Regions from separate parts of the Gordonia sp. DT219 genome, predicted to be linked through region 2. Evidence: predicted binding sites of a transcription regulator. Region 2 holds the regulator's gene; each other region holds the start of a gene.
The links. Region 2 encodes LexA, which represses DNA repair genes until DNA is damaged. Its sites were predicted from a motif close to CGAACANNTGTTCG; they were not measured.

Region 1: a site for LexA is predicted at 4,153-4,166, ahead of ACPXB3_RS09375 (DUF222 domain-containing protein). Genes of this name have one in related genera too.
Region 3: a site for LexA is predicted at 3,552-3,565, ahead of ACPXB3_RS04910 (DUF222 domain-containing protein). Genes of this name have one in related genera too.

The regions. Positions count from the first base shown of each region.
Region 1 is NZ_JBNCNR010000005.1:106,702-112,556, forward strand. Features, by position in the region: gene ACPXB3_RS09360 (YdcF family protein) at 1-856, opposite strand, end outside; gene ACPXB3_RS09365 (hypothetical protein) at 999-1,511, opposite strand; gene ACPXB3_RS09370 (MerR family transcriptional regulator) at 1,508-2,605, opposite strand; gene ACPXB3_RS09375 (DUF222 domain-containing protein) at 2,840-4,111, opposite strand; gene ACPXB3_RS09380 (metallophosphoesterase) at 4,341-5,078, opposite strand; gene ACPXB3_RS09385 (dienelactone hydrolase family protein) at 5,176-5,855, opposite strand, start outside.
Region 2 is NZ_JBNCNR010000001.1:317,314-323,168, reverse strand. Features, by position in the region: gene hrpA (ATP-dependent RNA helicase HrpA) at 1-677, shown strand, start outside; gene nrdR (transcriptional regulator NrdR) at 651-1,157, opposite strand; gene ACPXB3_RS01600 (LysM peptidoglycan-binding domain-containing protein) at 1,198-1,800, opposite strand; gene lexA (transcriptional repressor LexA) at 2,168-2,818, shown strand; gene ACPXB3_RS01590 (phosphoenolpyruvate--protein phosphotransferase) at 2,874-4,592, opposite strand; gene ACPXB3_RS01585 (DeoR/GlpR family DNA-binding transcription regulator) at 4,794-5,564, shown strand; gene ACPXB3_RS01580 (1-phosphofructokinase family hexose kinase) at 5,561-5,855, shown strand, end outside.
Region 3 is NZ_JBNCNR010000002.1:318,702-324,556, forward strand. Features, by position in the region: gene ACPXB3_RS04890 (phosphoketolase family protein) at 1-239, opposite strand, end outside; gene ACPXB3_RS04895 (HEAT repeat domain-containing protein) at 377-1,390, opposite strand; gene ACPXB3_RS04900 (HEAT repeat domain-containing protein) at 1,377-2,072, opposite strand; gene dinB (DNA polymerase IV) at 2,170-3,381, opposite strand; gene ACPXB3_RS04910 (DUF222 domain-containing protein) at 3,589-5,199, shown strand; gene ACPXB3_RS04915 (class I SAM-dependent methyltransferase) at 5,275-5,855, opposite strand, start outside.

The sequences.
Region 1 (5,855 bases), on a different contig from region 2:
TCTGCTTGTCCTTGGGCAGTGGTGCGTCGTTCTTCGCCAGGTCGGTGTCGGTGGTGATCGACTGCGTGACGGTGAGGCCGGCTGCGGCGAAGTCGGCTGCGGCGCGGCGAATGTGGTTGGGGGAAGTCACCAGCACCACATCGGAGATGTGGCGTGCGGTGAGGAGCCCGGCGGTGTTCTGGGCGTTCGACACGGTCGAGACGGACGTTTCCTCGGTGGCGATGCGTGCGGGCGCGACGCCGTTGGCGATCAGCCACTTGCGCATCACCGATGCCTCGGTGGCCCCGTTTTGGGGCTTGCCACCGGTGACGACGATCGGCGCCGACGGCGATGACAGTGCCTGTGCGCGTCCGGCTTCGAGTCGCTTGATCAGCTCGGGCGCCGGTTTCCCCTCGGGGGACAGGCCGAATCCGAGGATGACGATGGCCGGGTTGCCCGAGACGGGTCGGGCGGTGGTGCTCGGGACGATCGCGGCCGCCTTGGTGACGCCGTCGATGACGTTGCGTGTGGTCTTCGCCAACCGAGAGTCCACCACTGTCAAGCGATTCAGCGCTGCCTTGCCGAGCGCGTCGTCGGAGATCTGGTCGGCCCAGATGGCTTGCAGTGCAAGGGATTGGCTGTCAGCAGGATTGAGTGTCACCGCCTGTTTGAGGTCACCGAGGCCGCCGGCCACATCTCCGGCGGCGAACTTCTGTTGCGCGGCGTTGTACAGCGAGGCCGGATCGACGGTGACCGCAGCTGTGGTCACCGCGCTCTCGTGGGACGTCGGCAGAGTACCGACGGCCGCGCCGCCGATGGCCGACAGTGCGAGAACCCCGACAGCGGTTCGTCGAAAATTACGTTTCACTCTGGACACGCCAGTCACTTGAGTAACAGTAGGTGGCGGATATGCAGGTCACCAGGGGGACTTGGTTCCAACCCGGTAACGAGCATCTGGTGGGCCGGAAATGGTCGCGTCCGGCGGTGGGGTGTCGCCCTTCTGGCCGGTGGAGCGGACGCTATTCGGTTCCGCTCGATGCTCGAGACCATGCGCGGGGTGCGGTGTCCCGCTTCTTGACCGCGGCGGCCACCTCCTCGATTCCCACACGAATGAGGTCGCCGTATGAATCGGCTTGCAGGGTAAAGGAGCGTTCACGGGCTGATGCGAGCTGGTCTCGGGCGGCGTCGAAGCTGCCGAGCCGACGAAAGTTGTCGGCGAGGTTGAGGTGAAGCGATGGGTAGAAGCCGGCGATGTGCAGGCCGGCGTCGAGTTCTCGGGCCCGTTGCTCGCTGACGGCATCGGCGGCGTCGAGTGCACGCACATCCCATTGCAGGGCCTGTGCAGGATCGATGTAGAGGTCGGCCAGGTAATGCGCCAGTGTGCAGCGGTGGAGTGGATCTCCGGTGACTCCGATTGTCTGCCACAGATCCAGGAGTTGGGTGCGTGCGTTGTCGACGTTTCCGCTGCGTCCGTCGGTGACCGCCTCGATGATGGCATTCATCGTCGGGTCGGTCGTGGTTGCTCCGGTCATTCGTGGTGCTCCTTTGGTGTGGCGCCATCTTCGGTGAATGGGGGCATGGTGGGCATGACAAGCGTGGTCAGATCACCGTTGTCGGCAGAGCGGATGGTCGCAGGCTGCGTCGCGCCGCGGAGGTCGAAGACCACATCCGCGCCGATTGCGGTACTGATGGCCGGATAGAGGGTGGTCATCTCGAACCAGACGTCGAACCCGGGCCCACTGACACGGCCCGGAATCTGGCCGTGCATGTCGTGGCTGGTGTCGTACAACGAGATCCCGGAGTTGTTGACGCGCAGGCAGATCAGTCCTGTGGATCTTTCTTCGAGGCGTTGGAGCAACATCGTCTTCGGCGACTCAACGCGCGTCGTCGGCGGGGGCAGTTCGTCGAGCATCAACTGGTAGTCGGGGAACGTTTCGGTCAGGAGTCGACAATGTCGATCTCCGCGTGTCGGCATCCGGATCCATATTTCGTGGTCGGTCGCCTCGATTCGAGCTTGCGGCGTGCGCCGCAGATCGGTCAGGCAGTCACGCAGGTCCTCGCCGTTCACCGTCGCTGCCCAGGCCGGACCAGGACGATGGGTGCTCACCAGCGTGCGAATCGACAAGCGGTAGCGATCGGTTGCGGTCACCACCACCGTGCCGGCGTCGGCCTCGATGCGTACACCGCCGAGTACCGGGACGTCCGGCTCGTCGGTGGTGGCGGTGAGGACCTGCGCCACCGCCGCGGCCAGCACTGGGCCGCTCACCGTGGCGACCATCGTTGCGGTCGTTTCGACCAGGGCGGATTTGATGGTGGCGGCACGCTCCCGTGCGGTGACGGCGTTGCCGACGACTGCGTCGACATGGTCGTCGACCAAGCGCACCGCCTCCTCGCAGTCGGCAGTGAGCACGGATCTCGCCGTCGCGAGAGGCATTCCGATCTCGCGTAGTTGCCGAAGCAACGACGCACGCTCGAGTTGGTCTGTCGCATAGAACCGATACCCGGACGCCGGGTCGACCTCGGTCGGGATCAGCACGCCGGCATCGGCATAGAAGCGCAACGCGCTCGCTGTCAGCCCACTCCTGCGCGCGAACGAACCGATCGGCATCAACCCGGGATCTTCCACCACCACATCATCGGGCTTCGATCTACGTGAAGGTCAACCCCGGCAGTCGCCGGCACCGACGTCCCACCTCGGAAGGGTGGTCGACGTGGACCGGCGACAGCCGGGATCTGGGCCGTAGCCCTATCTATCTATGAAGTTCTCAACGAACAGATGCGGTCCCGGCGGGCCGGGTGCGGGGTCGGGAAGTCGTTATGGGTAGGCCTGTTTCAGGCGGATCGTGTCAGACGGTCAGTGTCAGGCAGCGTCGTCGAGGTGCAGGGTGCGACGGTTGTAGGCCGGTAAGGGTCGCCGATTCGGGTCGACACCCGCGGGCGGGACCAGCCACGGGTGCCGATCGAAGCCCATCACCACATCCCATCCCCTGTCGTGGACATCGTGATGGCACGCCGTGCACAAAAGGCAGCCGTTGTCGAGGTCGGTGGGGCCACCCTCGACCCACGACACGAGGTGGTGCGCCTGGGTGCGCGACGCCGGCGCACCACACTTGATGCAGCATTTATCCCTGATCAGCAACGCTTTTCGCTGTGCCGGGGTGAACAACCGCTTCTCGCGTCCGACGTTCAACGGCACCTCGTCACCGTCGACGATCACCACGGTGACCCCGGCATCACACCCGAGTGTTTTCGCGGTCGCGGGCGTCACCGATCCCATGAACTCAAGTGCGGAAAGCTTCGGGGCATCAGCAGGAATCGTCAGCAGCACACCGCCGGTCGGTTTACACGACACGGTCTCGTCGGCGAGGCCCTTTGCCGCGAGCTCCAGGATCGTTTCCAGAGCATCGGCGCGCTTACGATCGGCCGACCGCGAATCCAGCGAACCATCGGGCTGAGGCTTTGGCGCGGACAAACTCTCGACGAGACTGTGGAGTTTCTCCCCGGCAACCGCATCGAGGTTGGCGCGCACATCGAGGCGTCCGTCGCTGGTCTTGTGGTAGCCGAGTTCGTTGACGCTCTTGTCTTCGGCGGCAGGCTTTCCGTCGGTGTCGTCGGCGAGCAGATTGCCGAGTTGGTTTGCGTGCTTACCGATTTCGGCGGGACTCATCCCGGACAACGCTTGCGAGACGAGGGACCGGGTGTGGTCGCGACGCTGTTCGGGGGTGACGGGTTCGCCGGTGCGGGAATCGATGTGGGTGAGTCCGAGGACGACGGCGTCGGCGTGGTCGAGGGATATCGCACCGTCGACGGTGTGGATACGCAGACCGTCGAGCTCCTTCGTGGTGCCGACGCGGACGAGTCGGCCGGCGACGGCGGGTGCGATTCCCATGGTGATCAACAATTGTCGTACCGAGCGGCCTTGGGGCGCGGTCACTTTGAGACGGTCGAACTCGCCGGTCAATGTCGCGGCGAGGTGATCGACTTTGTTGCGCAAGATGATCAGTTGCTGCATCGCCGCGAACGCTTCCCGCGAACCGATGTCCGCGCGGAACGTATGGTCATCGAGCTGCGCGATGAGACCCGCGAACAGGTCAGCCGGGAGCTCCGCGGAGTGTGTGGTGGCGTCGATCATGGAATCCCCCCTGGATGATCTTGCGATGAGTCCAGTGTAGCAGAAGATTTGTTCGACTGGCAGGGTTTGTAGGATTAATCCACAAGGGCAGCAACCACTTTCGCCACGCCAGTGAACAGTTGCCCCAGCGGTGAACGACTTTCCCTGCGGTGAACAGCCGTCACGCCGGTGGGCGATCTGGGTATCGAATACTGCTTGTGGACAAAGTGTTTCGCGCCTCGGGTGGACGCTAGAACATCACCGAACGGAAGTGGGTGATCAGGCGATCGCCGTCGATCATGTGGAAGGCGATACCCGGGGGTTGGCCGCGGTTGATGATGTCGGTGCCCTCGAAGGGCAGGTTCAGTGTCGATGAGACACCCGGCGCCATGCAGAGCGGACGGTCCGCAAAGCGGGTGACGCATGCGGAGTGTATGTGCCCACAGACGAAGCCGACGATGTTGGGGTGTTTGCCGACGAGAGCGGCCAGCCGCTGTTCTCCGGTCTGGCGGATGGTGTCCATGTAGGTCATACCGACGTCCACCGGCGGGTGATGGAAGGCCACCAGCACCCGGGTCTGCGGGCCGGCGGCCTCGATCTGCGCCGACATCCATTCGAGCGTGTCGTCGTCGAGGTAACCGTCGTTGCCCCCGGGAATGGAACTGTCCGCCGACAGCAGCAAGACGTCACCGATGAGCAGCGAGGAGTTGACCGGGGCCATGCTGCGACGAGGACCGAAGACCTCGCTGAAATTGTCCCGAAGATCATGGTTACCGACGGTGACCAGCATCGGTAGTGGGGACTCGAGAACGCGATAGGCCTCGACGTATTCGCGAGGTGTTCCTTCGTCGGCGATGTCGCCGGTGACCAGCAACGCATCGAGTCCGGCCGCGCGTGCGTTGAGATAACTCAGGGTCGACTCGATCCGGGCGCGGTTGTACCGCGTTCCGTTGAAATGGAGGTCGCTGATGTGGGCAACGACGAACACGCACACACTCCCTTGTCGACTCACCTGAGGCTAGCCGCATGGCACCGCAAGAGCACGCCGAGGGTGTACCGGGGCCGGCGCGTGGCCGTGCCCGCCGTCACCCCAGTGTGCGGGCGAACAATTTGGCCAGTTCCGCGAAGTGATACTCCGACGCATCGTGGTTGTAGGAGGCGGTGTCGGCCATGGTGTATCCGTGTGGGGCACCGGGATAGACACTGGCGTGATGGGTGACACCGGATGAGGTGAGTGCGTGTTCGAACACGGCGACCGACTCGGGCGGCAGGGAGCGGTCGTGATCGGCGTGTATCGCGAGCACCTCTGCTTTCACCTCGGGCAGCGACAGGTGCGGGCTGTCCGAGGAGTCGGTGACCAGGCCACCGGTGTGGAACATGCCCACGGCGGCAACGTCATCGGGTCGGGTGGTAGCGGCCAGCAGGGCCAGCCGCCCGCCCATGCAATAGCCCGTCGCGCCGACCGGCCCGGGCGCGGTCTCCGGCAGCGCGCGCAACGCGTCGAGGTACGCGGCCAGATCGCCGCGCGCCCGGTAGGTGGTGAGGCTTTTGATGCGCGGCCGCGCTTTCGCGAAGAACGTCGAGCGGCTCTCGGCATCGAGCAACGGCTCGTCGGGGGAGGTCTCGGCCGCGGTTCCACTGCGGTAGAAGGTGTTGGGCGCCAACACCACATAGCCCCACGACGCGATCCGGTCGGCCATCTTCTCGATCTGGGGGCGCAATCCGATCGCGTCCATGAGAAACAGGACGCCGGGCCAGGTGTCGC
Region 2 (5,855 bases):
TCTTGTTGGAGAACGCAATCGGGACACTCTCACCCAAGGCCGCCGGAGCCCTGGAGCCGGCCCGGCGGATTGCCCTGAGTCAGAGCCCCTACCGGGAGCCCGCCGGGCTCTTCACCGATTGCACCCGGCGTGCGGTTCGCGATCTGCTCGACGTCGAGGCGGCGAACACCGTGCGCACCCCTGCCGCGTTCTCGGCACTCGTCGACGACCTGCGACCGCGCGTCGTCGTGGCGGCCCCGGAGTACCTGTCGCTCGCCGTCGAGGCGCTCCGTGAGGTCGTGACCCTGCGGGGCGTGATCGACGAGCACTCCGGTCAACTCGCTGCCGATGATGTCGCCGAACAACTCGATGACCTGGTATTCGACGGCTTCGTGGTGGCGACGCCGCGCACGCATCTCGCCGATCTTCCCCGATATCTGCGGGGGGCGCGGGAACGGCTGGAGCAGCTCCCGGGGTCGGCCGTGCGTGATCGCGACGGGATGGCTGTACTCGACCGCGTGGTCGAGCGGTGGAATCAGCGCCTCGCCGAAGTGGGTGATGCGCGTCGCGATGCCGTCAACGAGCAGGCGCATTGGATGGTCGAGGAATTGCGCGTGAGTTTGTTCGCCCAGCGCCTCGGAACCCGATATCCGATCTCGGAGAAGAGGGCGCTACGAGCCCTGGACCGGCTCGGCTGAGACGACCCCGCCGGCGGATTCGGAGCGGCCATGGGTGAGGTTGCCCTGCAGGTCGTCGATCTCGCGCTGGAAGTCCTCGAGCGAATCGAAGGAACGATAAACCGACGCGAAGCGCAGATATGCCACTTCGTCGAGGTCGCGCAGCGGTTGCAGGATCGCCAGCCCGACCTCGTTGCTGGGAATCTCGGCAGCTCCGGAGGCCCGCACCGTCTCCTCGACCTGCTGGGCGAGCTGGGCGAGATCGTCTTCGTCGACCTGCCGGCCCTGACACGCGCGGCGCACCCCGCGCATCACCTTCTCGCGACTGAACGGCTCGGTCACGCCGTTGCGCTTGACCACCGCGAGCACGGCGGTCTCCACAGTCGAGAAACGGCGGCCGCAGGCACTGCATGAGCGGCGCCGGCGGATGGCCTGTCCTTCATCGGCGACACGGGAGTCGATGACCTTGGTGTCGTCATTCCTGCAGAACGGGCAGCGCATGCACCGAGGATACCGCCCGCCACCGCACCGACTTCTCGCGTCACCGGTAGGCCGGCGCGAGCAGCGACTGCCCTGCCTGCACGGCACTGCCGGACATGTCGTTGAGTTCGACGATCTTCTCGATCACCGACTGCCGGGGCATGTCGGGCGCCACCCGCGCCGCGATGGCGTTCAGCGATTCCCCGGCGCGCACATGGACCACCTGGGTGGCGATCGGCGCCGGCCGTGCCGACCCCCGCTGGGCCGATTCCTGATAGTCCGAACCGGCGACGGCGACCAGCCACACCAGTAGCGCCAGTGCCACGCCGGTCAGCACGGCCACCAGTGCGCCGGTCCGGCGAGACCTGTGGCCACCCGGATCACCCGTTCCGGCCAGGTGATGTGATCCGGCCGGTGACGTGCACCAGGTGCCGTCGGCGCCCGGTATCCGCCGGGAGACCGGGCGGATCGGCCGCCGGTCGGCGGGACGACTCACGGCCGAGGAACGCCGGGGGGCGCGGCGAGGATCGAGCGGCCGCTGTTCGCGGGGACGGGCGCGCGGAACCGGGTTGGTCGCGCCGGCGCGGGTCTGGCCGGTGAAGGTCTGGTCGGTGCGGGTCCGGCCGACGCGGGTCTGGTCGGTCGACAAAAGGGTGCTATGCATGGTCTCTTCCTGTCTCGATCACACATTCGATGAACGGATGTTCGAGTTGTACCACCCCGCTCCGACAATTTCTCCACAACACGTCGAACAGACGTTTGAGGATGTCCGAAACCTCGGCTATTCTGACCGGTGATCAGCTCGACCACAGGCCCGCGACAGGTGTGCACGTCACCTACCGGCCCACGGCCGGGGTGGCACGCACCCGATCGAAAGGACTCGAATCCCGATGAGTGAGAAGAAGGACCGTTCGTCGCGGCCGGCCGAGGCGGCCGATCCGGAGTCGGCCACCACAGAGTCGAGCACCGATGACGCCGCGACGGCGACGACACCGCAGGTTGATGACGCGGCGGCCGCCCCGCGGCGGCCCATCGTGCCGAGGGGTTTCGAGGCACCACTCACGCCACGTCAGCAGGGAGTGCTCGACGTCATCCGCAAATCGGTTCGCGAGCGGGGATATCCGCCGAGCATCCGCGAGATCGGTGATGCCGTCGGGCTCGCCTCGACCTCGTCGGTCGCGCATCAATTACGCACGCTGGAACGCAAGGGACTGCTCAAGCGCGACGCCAACCGGCCGCGCGCGGTCAACGTGCGCGACGCCGACCCGACGCCCACCGATGACAATCCGAACTCGGAGAACCTGCCCACCCCGACCTTTGTCCCGGTGCTCGGCCGCATCGCGGCGGGCGGCCCGATCCTGGCCGAGGAGGCCGTCGAAGACGTCTTCCCCCTGCCTCGCGAACTCGTCGGTGAAGGTTCCCTCTTCATGCTGCGGGTGGTCGGCGAGTCGATGGTCGACGCCGCGATCTGCGACGGCGACTGGGTGGTCGTGCGCCAGCAGAACGTGGCCGACAACGGTGACATCGTCGCCGCCATGATCGAAGGCGAGGCAACGGTCAAGACGTTCAAGCGCAAGGACGGCCACGTCTGGCTGATGCCGCACAACGAGTTGTTCGAGCCGATCCCCGGTGACGAGGCCGCCATCCTCGGCAAGGTCGTCACCGTCATGCGCCGGATCTGAGCGCAGGCGCTGATCAGCTGCGCGGTGTGTCAACCACGTTTCTCACACCGCGCAGTTAACAACGCAACGCCTCGCGGGCCGCGGCGCGAGCCGCACCCGGTGCAGCGGTGGCCACCGCCGCCGTGGCCGCGGCGCGGCATCGATCGAGGTCGACCTCGGCGAGTTTCGCGCCCACCGCGGCCGCGGCGGCGGGTGCACTCGACAACGACGTGACCCCGAGTCCGACGAGGACACAGGCGAGCAGCGGATCGGCCGCCGCCTCACCGCACACGCCCACCGGGGTGCCGGTGCGCGAACCCGCCTCGGCGACCATCGCGATGAGAGCGAGGACCGACGGCTGCCACGGATCGGTCAACTCGGCGAGCTCGGCCGACATCCGGTCGGCAGCCATCGTGTATTGCGTCAGGTCGTTGGTGCCGATCGAGACGAAGTCCACCTCGGCCACAATCGCCGGCGCAAGGATCGCTGCCGACGGGATCTCGATCATCACTCCGGCCACCAGACCCCGTCGGCGCACTTGCGCGGCGAATTCGGCCGCCTCGGGGGCCGAGGCGATCATCGGCGCCATCACCCATGGCGTGCTGCCGGTTTCCTCGGCGGCGCGCGCGATCGCATCGAGTTGTCCGGCCCGGATCTCGGGGTGTGTCGCCGCGATGCGGTTGCCGCGCACACCGAGTGCGGGATTCGCCTCGGTCCCGTGGTCGACGAATTTCAGCGGCTTGTCCGACCCCGCATCCAGGGTGCGGATCACCATCTTCTTGCCTCCGAAGGCCTCGATGACCTCCCGGTAGAGTGCCGCCTGTTCGTCGAGGGACGGTTCGTCCGGGCGATCGAGGAAGGCCAGTTCGGTACGGAACAACCCGACTCCTTCTACCGGGGACGCGGTGGCCGCACGGGCCGAGACGCCATCGGCGACATTCGCCAAGATCGCGACCTCGTGGCCGTCGGCGGTGTGACCAGGCCCGGTCCAGCCCGCAATCGCCTCCACCTCCCGGCGGCTCTGCTCCACATCGGCTCGCGCTCGGTCCGGATCCGGTTCCACCACAATCGTTCCCGCGGCCCCGTCGACCAGCACCGCGGTACCCGCGGAGACGACGTCGAGTTCGGCAACAGCCACCACACACGGAATCCCGAGTTGCCGGGCGATGATCGCGGTGTGACTGGTCGGTCCGCCCAGTCGGGTCGCCAGCGCGGTGATCAACTCCGGGTCCAGGCCGGCGGTGTCGGCGGGCGCGAGGTCGTCGGCGAAGAGGACCGACGGTTCGTCGGGCACCGGGACCCCCGGTTCGGGCTGCCCGAGCACCTCGGCGACGACGCGGTCACGCACATCGTTGAGGTCGGTGACGCGTTCGGCCATCAGTCCGCCGAGTTTGGTGAACATCGCCGCGAACTGCTCGGTTGCGGCGACGGCGGCGGCGGGCGCGGGCGTGCCCGTGCCGATCAGCTTCGACACCGCACCGATCCAGCCGCGGTCCTCGGCGAGTCCGGCCGTGGCGATCAGGACCTCGGCGGCGGCCCCGGACGCGTGTGAGGCACGCTCGCGCAAACGGGCCGCCACCACCCCGGCGGCGGCGACGAAGCGGGAGAGTTCGGCATCGCGCTCCGCCTCCGAAACCGGTGGCGGCGCCACCTCGGTGGCCTCGACGGTCATCCGTCGGCCCGGCCGCACCACCGGACCGTAGGCCTTGCCGCCGACAACCGGCGTCCCGCCCAGTTCACGCCCGCCCAGTTCTCGCCCGGCGTGCGGGTTGTCTTCCCGTATCTGCTGGTTCACGACTTTGGCCCTTCTCGTCGTCTAGCTCTGGTCGTCGACCGCGGCCGGGCTGTGAATCAGGCGTCCGCGAAGCCGTCCTGTGATCGAAGTTACAAGAATTCCTTGACTTGTCAACACACTCAAGCGTAAACACAGATATATCAACATCGATAGCCACAGAAACCAACATGCGGTGTCGGTGGACAGACCGATCGGAGAGACGTGTACGCGGAAGAACGACAGCAGGCGATCGCCGAGCTGGTCCGCTCGAATGGGCGCGCATCGGTGAACGCACTCGCCGACCGGTTCGAGGTCACCAGCGAAACGGTGCGCCGGGACCTGGCGGGTCTCGAGCGCGCCGGCCACCTCCAGCGCGTCCACGGTGGCGCGGTTCGACCGGGGCTCATCGCGATCGTGGATGAACAAGGCATCGATGAACGCGAGGCCACCCACATCGATCAGAAGGCGGCCATCGGGCGGGCGGCGATCCGATTCCTTCCCGGCGACGGCGGATCGGTGGCCCTCGACGCCGGTACGACCACCTATCAGGCCGCCCTCAACCTGCCCGCCGATCGCCGACTGAGCGTGGTGACGAGCAGCCTGCCGCTGGCGACATTGCTGTGCGGACACGCAGCGGTCACCTTGCACCTGGCCGGCGGCCGCGTGCGACGGCTCACCCAGGCGGCGGTCGGCGCCGAAACCGTTGCCCGCCTGGAGCAGTTCCGCGTATCGGTCGCCTTCATCGGCACCAACGGCATCAGCGAGGGCGCGGGATTGTCGACTCCCGATCCGGATGAGGCCGCGGTCAAGTCGGCCCTGGTGCATTCGGCCCAGCGGGTGGTCGTACTCGCCGACTCGTCGAAGATGAACCGGGAGGATTTCGCCGGCTTCGCCGCCCTCGACGACGTCGACGTCCTCATCACCGATGCCGGTATCGACCCCGCCTTCTCGGCGGTCCTGTCCGCGCGCGGCATCGAGGTCGTGATCGCATGATCCTCACCCTCACCGCGAATCCCTCGTTGGACCGCACCCTCGAGATCGCCGGGCCGCTCGAACGCGGCGAGGTACAGCGGACCACCGGGGTTCGCGCCGAGCCGGGCGGCAAGGGCGTGAACGTGTCCCGGGTGGTTGCCGAGGCCGGGTTGCCGACCATCGCGGTCCTGCCCGCACGGGCCGGGGATCCGCTGCTCGCGGCACTCGACCGGGCCGGTCTGCACCATGAGACCGTCGCCGTCGCCGGCGAGGTGCGTGCCAACGTCACCATCGCCGAACCAGATGGCACCA
Region 3 (5,855 bases), on a different contig from region 2:
GTCTCGTTGATGAGGCGGTTGAGCACCGTGTAGATGGCCGACAGCCCGGGGCTGGTGCCCCAGTGCCCGAGCAACCGCGGTTTGATGTGGTCGACGGTGAGCGGTTCACGTAGCAAGACGTTGTCCTGCAGATAGATCTGGGCGATATTGAGGTAGTTCGCGGCGGCCCACCATCGCAGGTCCGCCTCGATATCGGCCTTCTCATATGCATGCGCTGCGATTCCGGTGCCTTGGGACATCGTGTGGGCCTCTCACGCCGTTGGATGAATTCCGCGGTTCCTTCTCTCCTTCTTACCGGTGTCGGGCGCTGCTCGTCAGACAAGCTCGTCAATCTGCTCGAGAAAGAGACCTTCGGCCCCATCCGTTCACGTTGCGCTCACCTCGGCGACCGGCCGGCAGCGGCGAGGATGGCGGTGGCAGTCATCGCGACCACGTACGCCGGATCGTTCGCGAGGTCTGCCAGCAGCATGCGCGCGGCACCGCCGGGAATTTCGGCGAGGGCCTGCGTAATCCGCAGCCGCACTTGGTCGCTCGATGTGGGATTGCCCGGAAAGAGGGGACGTTTCAGATCGGCGACGATACGATCGGCGAGGTGCGCGTCTTCGGCGAGCAGCCCGAGTGCCTCGGCCGCCTCGATGTCGCGGCGACCGGCGACGACCATCTCGACCAGTGCGTCGATCGCCGCCACCGAACCACGCTCGGCGAGTTCGACGGCGGCGTGGTCACGCACCGCAGCGGCATCGTCGGCCAGGGCCGAGCGCAGGATCGGCTCGACGCGGTCGGAGTCGATGGCTGCGATCACCCGGACGGCCCGCGCGCGTACCGCCGCGTCCGGCGCTGCGAGCCCCTCGACGAGCGGGTCCAGGACCGCATCGCCGACCCGTGCCAGCGACCAGGCCAGCGTCCCGAAGACATTCGGATCTTGCTCGGCCAGTGCCGCTTTCACGACCTCGGCGACCGGTAGCACATCGTCGTCGGAAGTCAGCACCGCCTGGATGCGCCGGGTCCCGGACGACGACCGGAGATCGCGCAACATCGTCACCACACCCAGCACATCGGTCCAGTCCGCCGGCGACACCGCGGCGACGCGTTCCAACCGGTCGAGCAACACCTCCTCGGCGGCAATGCGGTCGCGGGTTCGCCGGATGAGTTCGTCGACCATCTTTGCCGGGGTGGCGTCGGGGTGGTCCAGCGCGGCAGCCACCTCCGGCAGGGACAGACCGAGCGTGCGCAGGCTCTCCACCTGGAAGAGCCTGCGCAGGTCGCCCGCGGCGTACTGCCGATAGCCGCCGGCGCTGCGTCCGGTCGGCGAGACCAGCCCGAGCCGGTCATAGTGCCGCAGCATGCGCGCCGAGACCCCCGAGCGGCGGGCGACCTCACCGATCAGCATCGACGCCCCGTATCGCCACCCGGCGCGCCTGCTCGAGCGATTCGGTGAACGCCGCGTCGGGGTCGTCGAACAATGAGACCGTGGCCCGCGCGTGGGTACGCGCGGCTTCATCCGCGCTGCTCGACGCGGCCTCGGCGACCGTGTACCCGGCCGCACCGAGCGCGACGAGCGCGCGGCTCAGACTGCGCCGGGCCTCCTCGTCGAGACGTCGGCCCAGCTCCATCGCGAGATCCCCGGCCAGGGCGGGTACGGCATCGGCGGGAGCCAACGCGATTGCCGCGCGCCAGGCCGCGCGAGCGACCTCGTCGTCGGCGTCGTGCAGCATCGCGGCGACGCGCGGCCAAGCCCGCTGGTCTCCGATCTTCGACAGCGTATGGAGCGCTTGGCTTTTCGCCTGAGTGGTGCCGGAGTCGAGTTCGGCGAGCAACCGCGGGACGGTGACGTCGGCGGGCTGCCTGCACAATGCCCACGTCAACATGTCGCGGACGAAGAAGTCCGGCTCCACCGCACTCTGTTCGATCAATCGAGCCGACACTCGTTGGTCCGCCGGGTCTTCGGAACCGAAGGCGCCGACAGACATCGCGGCGCGCAGGCGAACTGACGGGTCGGGATGGCCGAGGGCCCGGAGAAGCTGTTCGATGTGCTCGTCCCGGTTGGTGCTGTGGTTCTCGATGGCGTTCATGTCGACCACCTCCTTCACCACCAGCCAACAGGTTGTCACGGTGTCAAGGTCAAGTCTGCCCCGTGCCGGTCATCGTTTCGTCTCAGCCCCGCCGACGTCAGGAGTCCGGCAGCATCGGGGCGTCCTCACCATGATCGCGCCCGACGAGCACGGCGCGGGTGACGGAGTCTCGTCCGAAGCGGTTGCGCAATTGGTCCATCGCGGCGTCGAGTTGGGGTTGATGGTCGTCCTCGAAGGGCAGGGCCAGTTGCAACGCGTCGTCGTCACCGAGGTTGGTCAGCGACAGACCGATAAGGGTGCAGCCGCGTTCGCGGATGAGCGGGCGCGCCTCATCGAAGAGCGCGCGCGCACAACTCATCAGCACTTCCGTGCGATCGGTCGGCTCGGCCAGGGTACGCGATCGTGTGGCTCGCGAGAAGTCGTGGAAGCGTAGGCGCAACACCACTGTTCGGGATACCCGGTCGGCGGCGCGCAGACGCTTGCCCAATCGTTCGACGATGGCGATGACGGTGGCCTCGATGTCGGCCTCCGCGCGGATTCGACGGCCCAGCGCACGTTGTGAGCCGATGGAGCTACGCCGCCTGCCGGTCTCGACGTGTCGCGGGTCCTGCGCCAGGGACAGGGCGAACAGATGACGCCCGGCGCCGGGACCGACGATGCGGCACAACGACTTCTCGCCGATTGCGGCCATGTCGCCGACCGTAGCGATGCCGGCGTCGGCGAGTTTCGCCTCGGTGACGGGGCCGACTCCCCACAGTCGGCGCACCGGAAGTGGGTGCAGGAACGCCAATTCGGTGCCCGCCGCGACCTCCAGCAAGCCGTCGGGCTTGCCGACCGCGCTGGCGACCTTGGCCAAGAACTTGGTGCGCGCCAGGCCGACGGTGATGGGCAGTCCGACCTCCGTGCGAATCCGCGCCCGCAAGGTCTCGGCGATGGACACGGGGCTGCCGACGAGGCGCCGAAGCCCGGCGACATCGAGGAACGCCTCGTCCACGGAGATGCCCTCGACCAGCGGCGTGGTGTCGCGGAAGATCTCGAACACCGCGCGGCTGGCCTCCATGTACGCGTCGAAACGCGGACGGACCTCGACGGCGCCCGGACAGAGGGCACGCGCCTCACGGCCGGGCATCGGCGTCCGCACGCCGTGGGCCTTGGCCTCGTAGCTCGCGGCGAGAACCACCCCGCCGCCGACGAGCACGGGACGGCCACGCAGCGCCGGATCGTCGCGCTGCTCGACCGATGCATAGAACGAGTCGAGATCGGCGTGCAGGATAGAGGCGTCATGCCTGGCCGCGCTGTCGATTCGCATCGGCGCGTCTCCCTCCCCGCCCTCGCGAATGTGGATATCTATCGAACGTTTGCGCGAATCTTAACGCAGCGGTCCGACGCCGACGAAGCCTGCGGACGAAATCCGAAAATTTCTTCGAGAGAGGGTAGTCAACCGGGCATATCCGGTGTAGACTCGTACGCATGTTCTTGCGAACTTGTGTTCGCAGACTCGCACTGGGGGGTGACAATGACAACGGTTGACCTGCCGGCTCTTGCGCCGGATGAGCAGGTGGCGTTGTTGCATGCCCTTCTCGATCAGATGGGTTCGACGGATCTGTCGCAGTGTTCGGATGAGTCGTTGTTGGAGGTCGCGGCAGCCAATGAACGCGCGATCAACAAGCTGACCTTTCAGGGTGACCGGCAGATCGTCGAGCTATCCGACCGGAATGCGGAGCGCCGGTTCGGGTTTCGGTCGGTGCTCGACATGATGGTCGTCGGGTTGCGGGTGTCGGAGCCGATGCGCCGCCGCAAGCAGATGACCGCCACCGCGACCTTTCACGGGTTGACCGGTGAACCCCTCGCCCCGAAGTATCCGACTCTTGCCGAGGCGTTCGCCGAGGGTGCGGTCGGGCCCGCACATGCGCGGGTGGTGATCGATGTGCTCGACGACATCCCGCATCAGGTCGACCACGACATCAAGGTCAACGCCGAAAAGCAGATGGCCGACTACGCGCGCGTGCACACCCCCGCCGAACTGACGGCGATCGGTGCCCGCCTGATGGCACACTTCGACCCCGATGGCGAGTTGACCGACGACACCGACCGCCAGCAGAAACGCCAAGTGTTCCTCGGCCGCCAAGACACCCAGCAGATGTCGAAGATGACCGGCAAGATGACCCCGGAATGCCGTGCCGACCAAGAAGCCGTGTGGGCGGTATGGGCGGCACCCGGTATGAACAACCCCGACGACCCCGACTCACCGTGGGGTTCCGTCGAAGACGCCGACCCCGAAAAATTGGCGGCCGCGGCCGACCGTGACACCCGCAGCCAAGCCCAACGCAACCATGATGCGATGCAGGCCGTGTACAAACTGGCGTTGCAGTCGGGGGAACTCGGCGAATCCCACCGCGGCTTGCCGGTGCAGTTGATCATCAAAGCCGACCTGACCGATCTGATCAACGAAACCGGCCACGGCGTCACCGCCACCAACAGCCTGCTGCCCATCACCGACGTCATCCGGTTGGCCGCCGACGCTCAACCCTGGTTGGCGGTCTTCGGCGAGCACACCACCGTGCCCCTGTATTTGGGGCGTGCCCGGCTGGCGAGCCGCGGGCAACGGATGGCACTGTTCGCCAAACCCGACGGCCAAGTGTGCTCACACCCCGGGTGCTCACAACCGGCCGCGCATTCGGAGATCCACCACGCCACCCTGGATTATGCGAAGGGCGGGTTGACCAACATCGACGACCTCGCCCCGGCGTGTCCGAAACACAACCGAATGGTCGGCGACAGACTCGGCCAATACACCACCGGCATCTACCGGGACGGCCCCCTGGCCGGGCGGTGTTGGTGGCGGCGCAACGCCGCCCCCGGTGCCCCACCGAACCCGAAACGGGTCAACAAACTGCCCGACGTCGGGCCCGACTTCACCGCCGGGCTCGCGAAGGTGCGTGCCGAAATCCACCGGCAACCACCAGACCCACCCGATACGGGTACACCGTTGCCGGCCGGCAGCACCGGTGCCCACGACGTCGTCGAGATCATCACCTGGGATCCCGCCGACGTACTGAAGGATGCCGTCACACGCTCACCGAGCGAATCGCGCCTACGCCACCTACTCACCACCCGCGGACTCTGACGCTCGCAAAAATCTGCAGCCTTTAGTCGCGGAAACCGCGACTAACTGCTGCAGATTCCCGGTGTGGTCAAGTACCTACCCGCGGCGTGCCCGCAGAACCACATCGTTGATGTGATGCCCGCCGCCGGCCGGACGGCCACGCGCGCGGGTCTCCTGGGTGACGACCGTCCACTCGTCGTCGAGCATTGCGGCGACGTCGTCGGGCAGAACGTAGTCGTCGGGGTCAAAGCCGTGTTCTCGCATGCCTTCTGGCGCATGAGCAACCACGAGAAGGGTGCCACCGGGCCGGACGGCGTCGGCGAGTTTGCGTGCGACGTCACGATCGTCTGCCTTGATCGGGAAGTAGTGTGCGGTCACCAGGTCGAAGTCACGGCCGGGTACATCGTCGACGACGAGATCGGTCTGTAGCCAGGTGATGGACGCGCGCGGATCGATCTCGCGAGCCCGGTCGACGGCCACCTGGGAGATGTCGACGGCGGTGACCTGCCACCCCGCATCGGCCAGCCAACGCGCATCGGCGCCCTCCCCCGACCCCACCTCCAACGCCACGCCCGGCGTCAGGCCCGAAACCTCCACCGGAAGCGCCGGATTGACGTCACTTGTCCACAACCTGTCCGCATCGCGGTAGCGGGCGTCCCATTCCGCCGCGCCGTGCG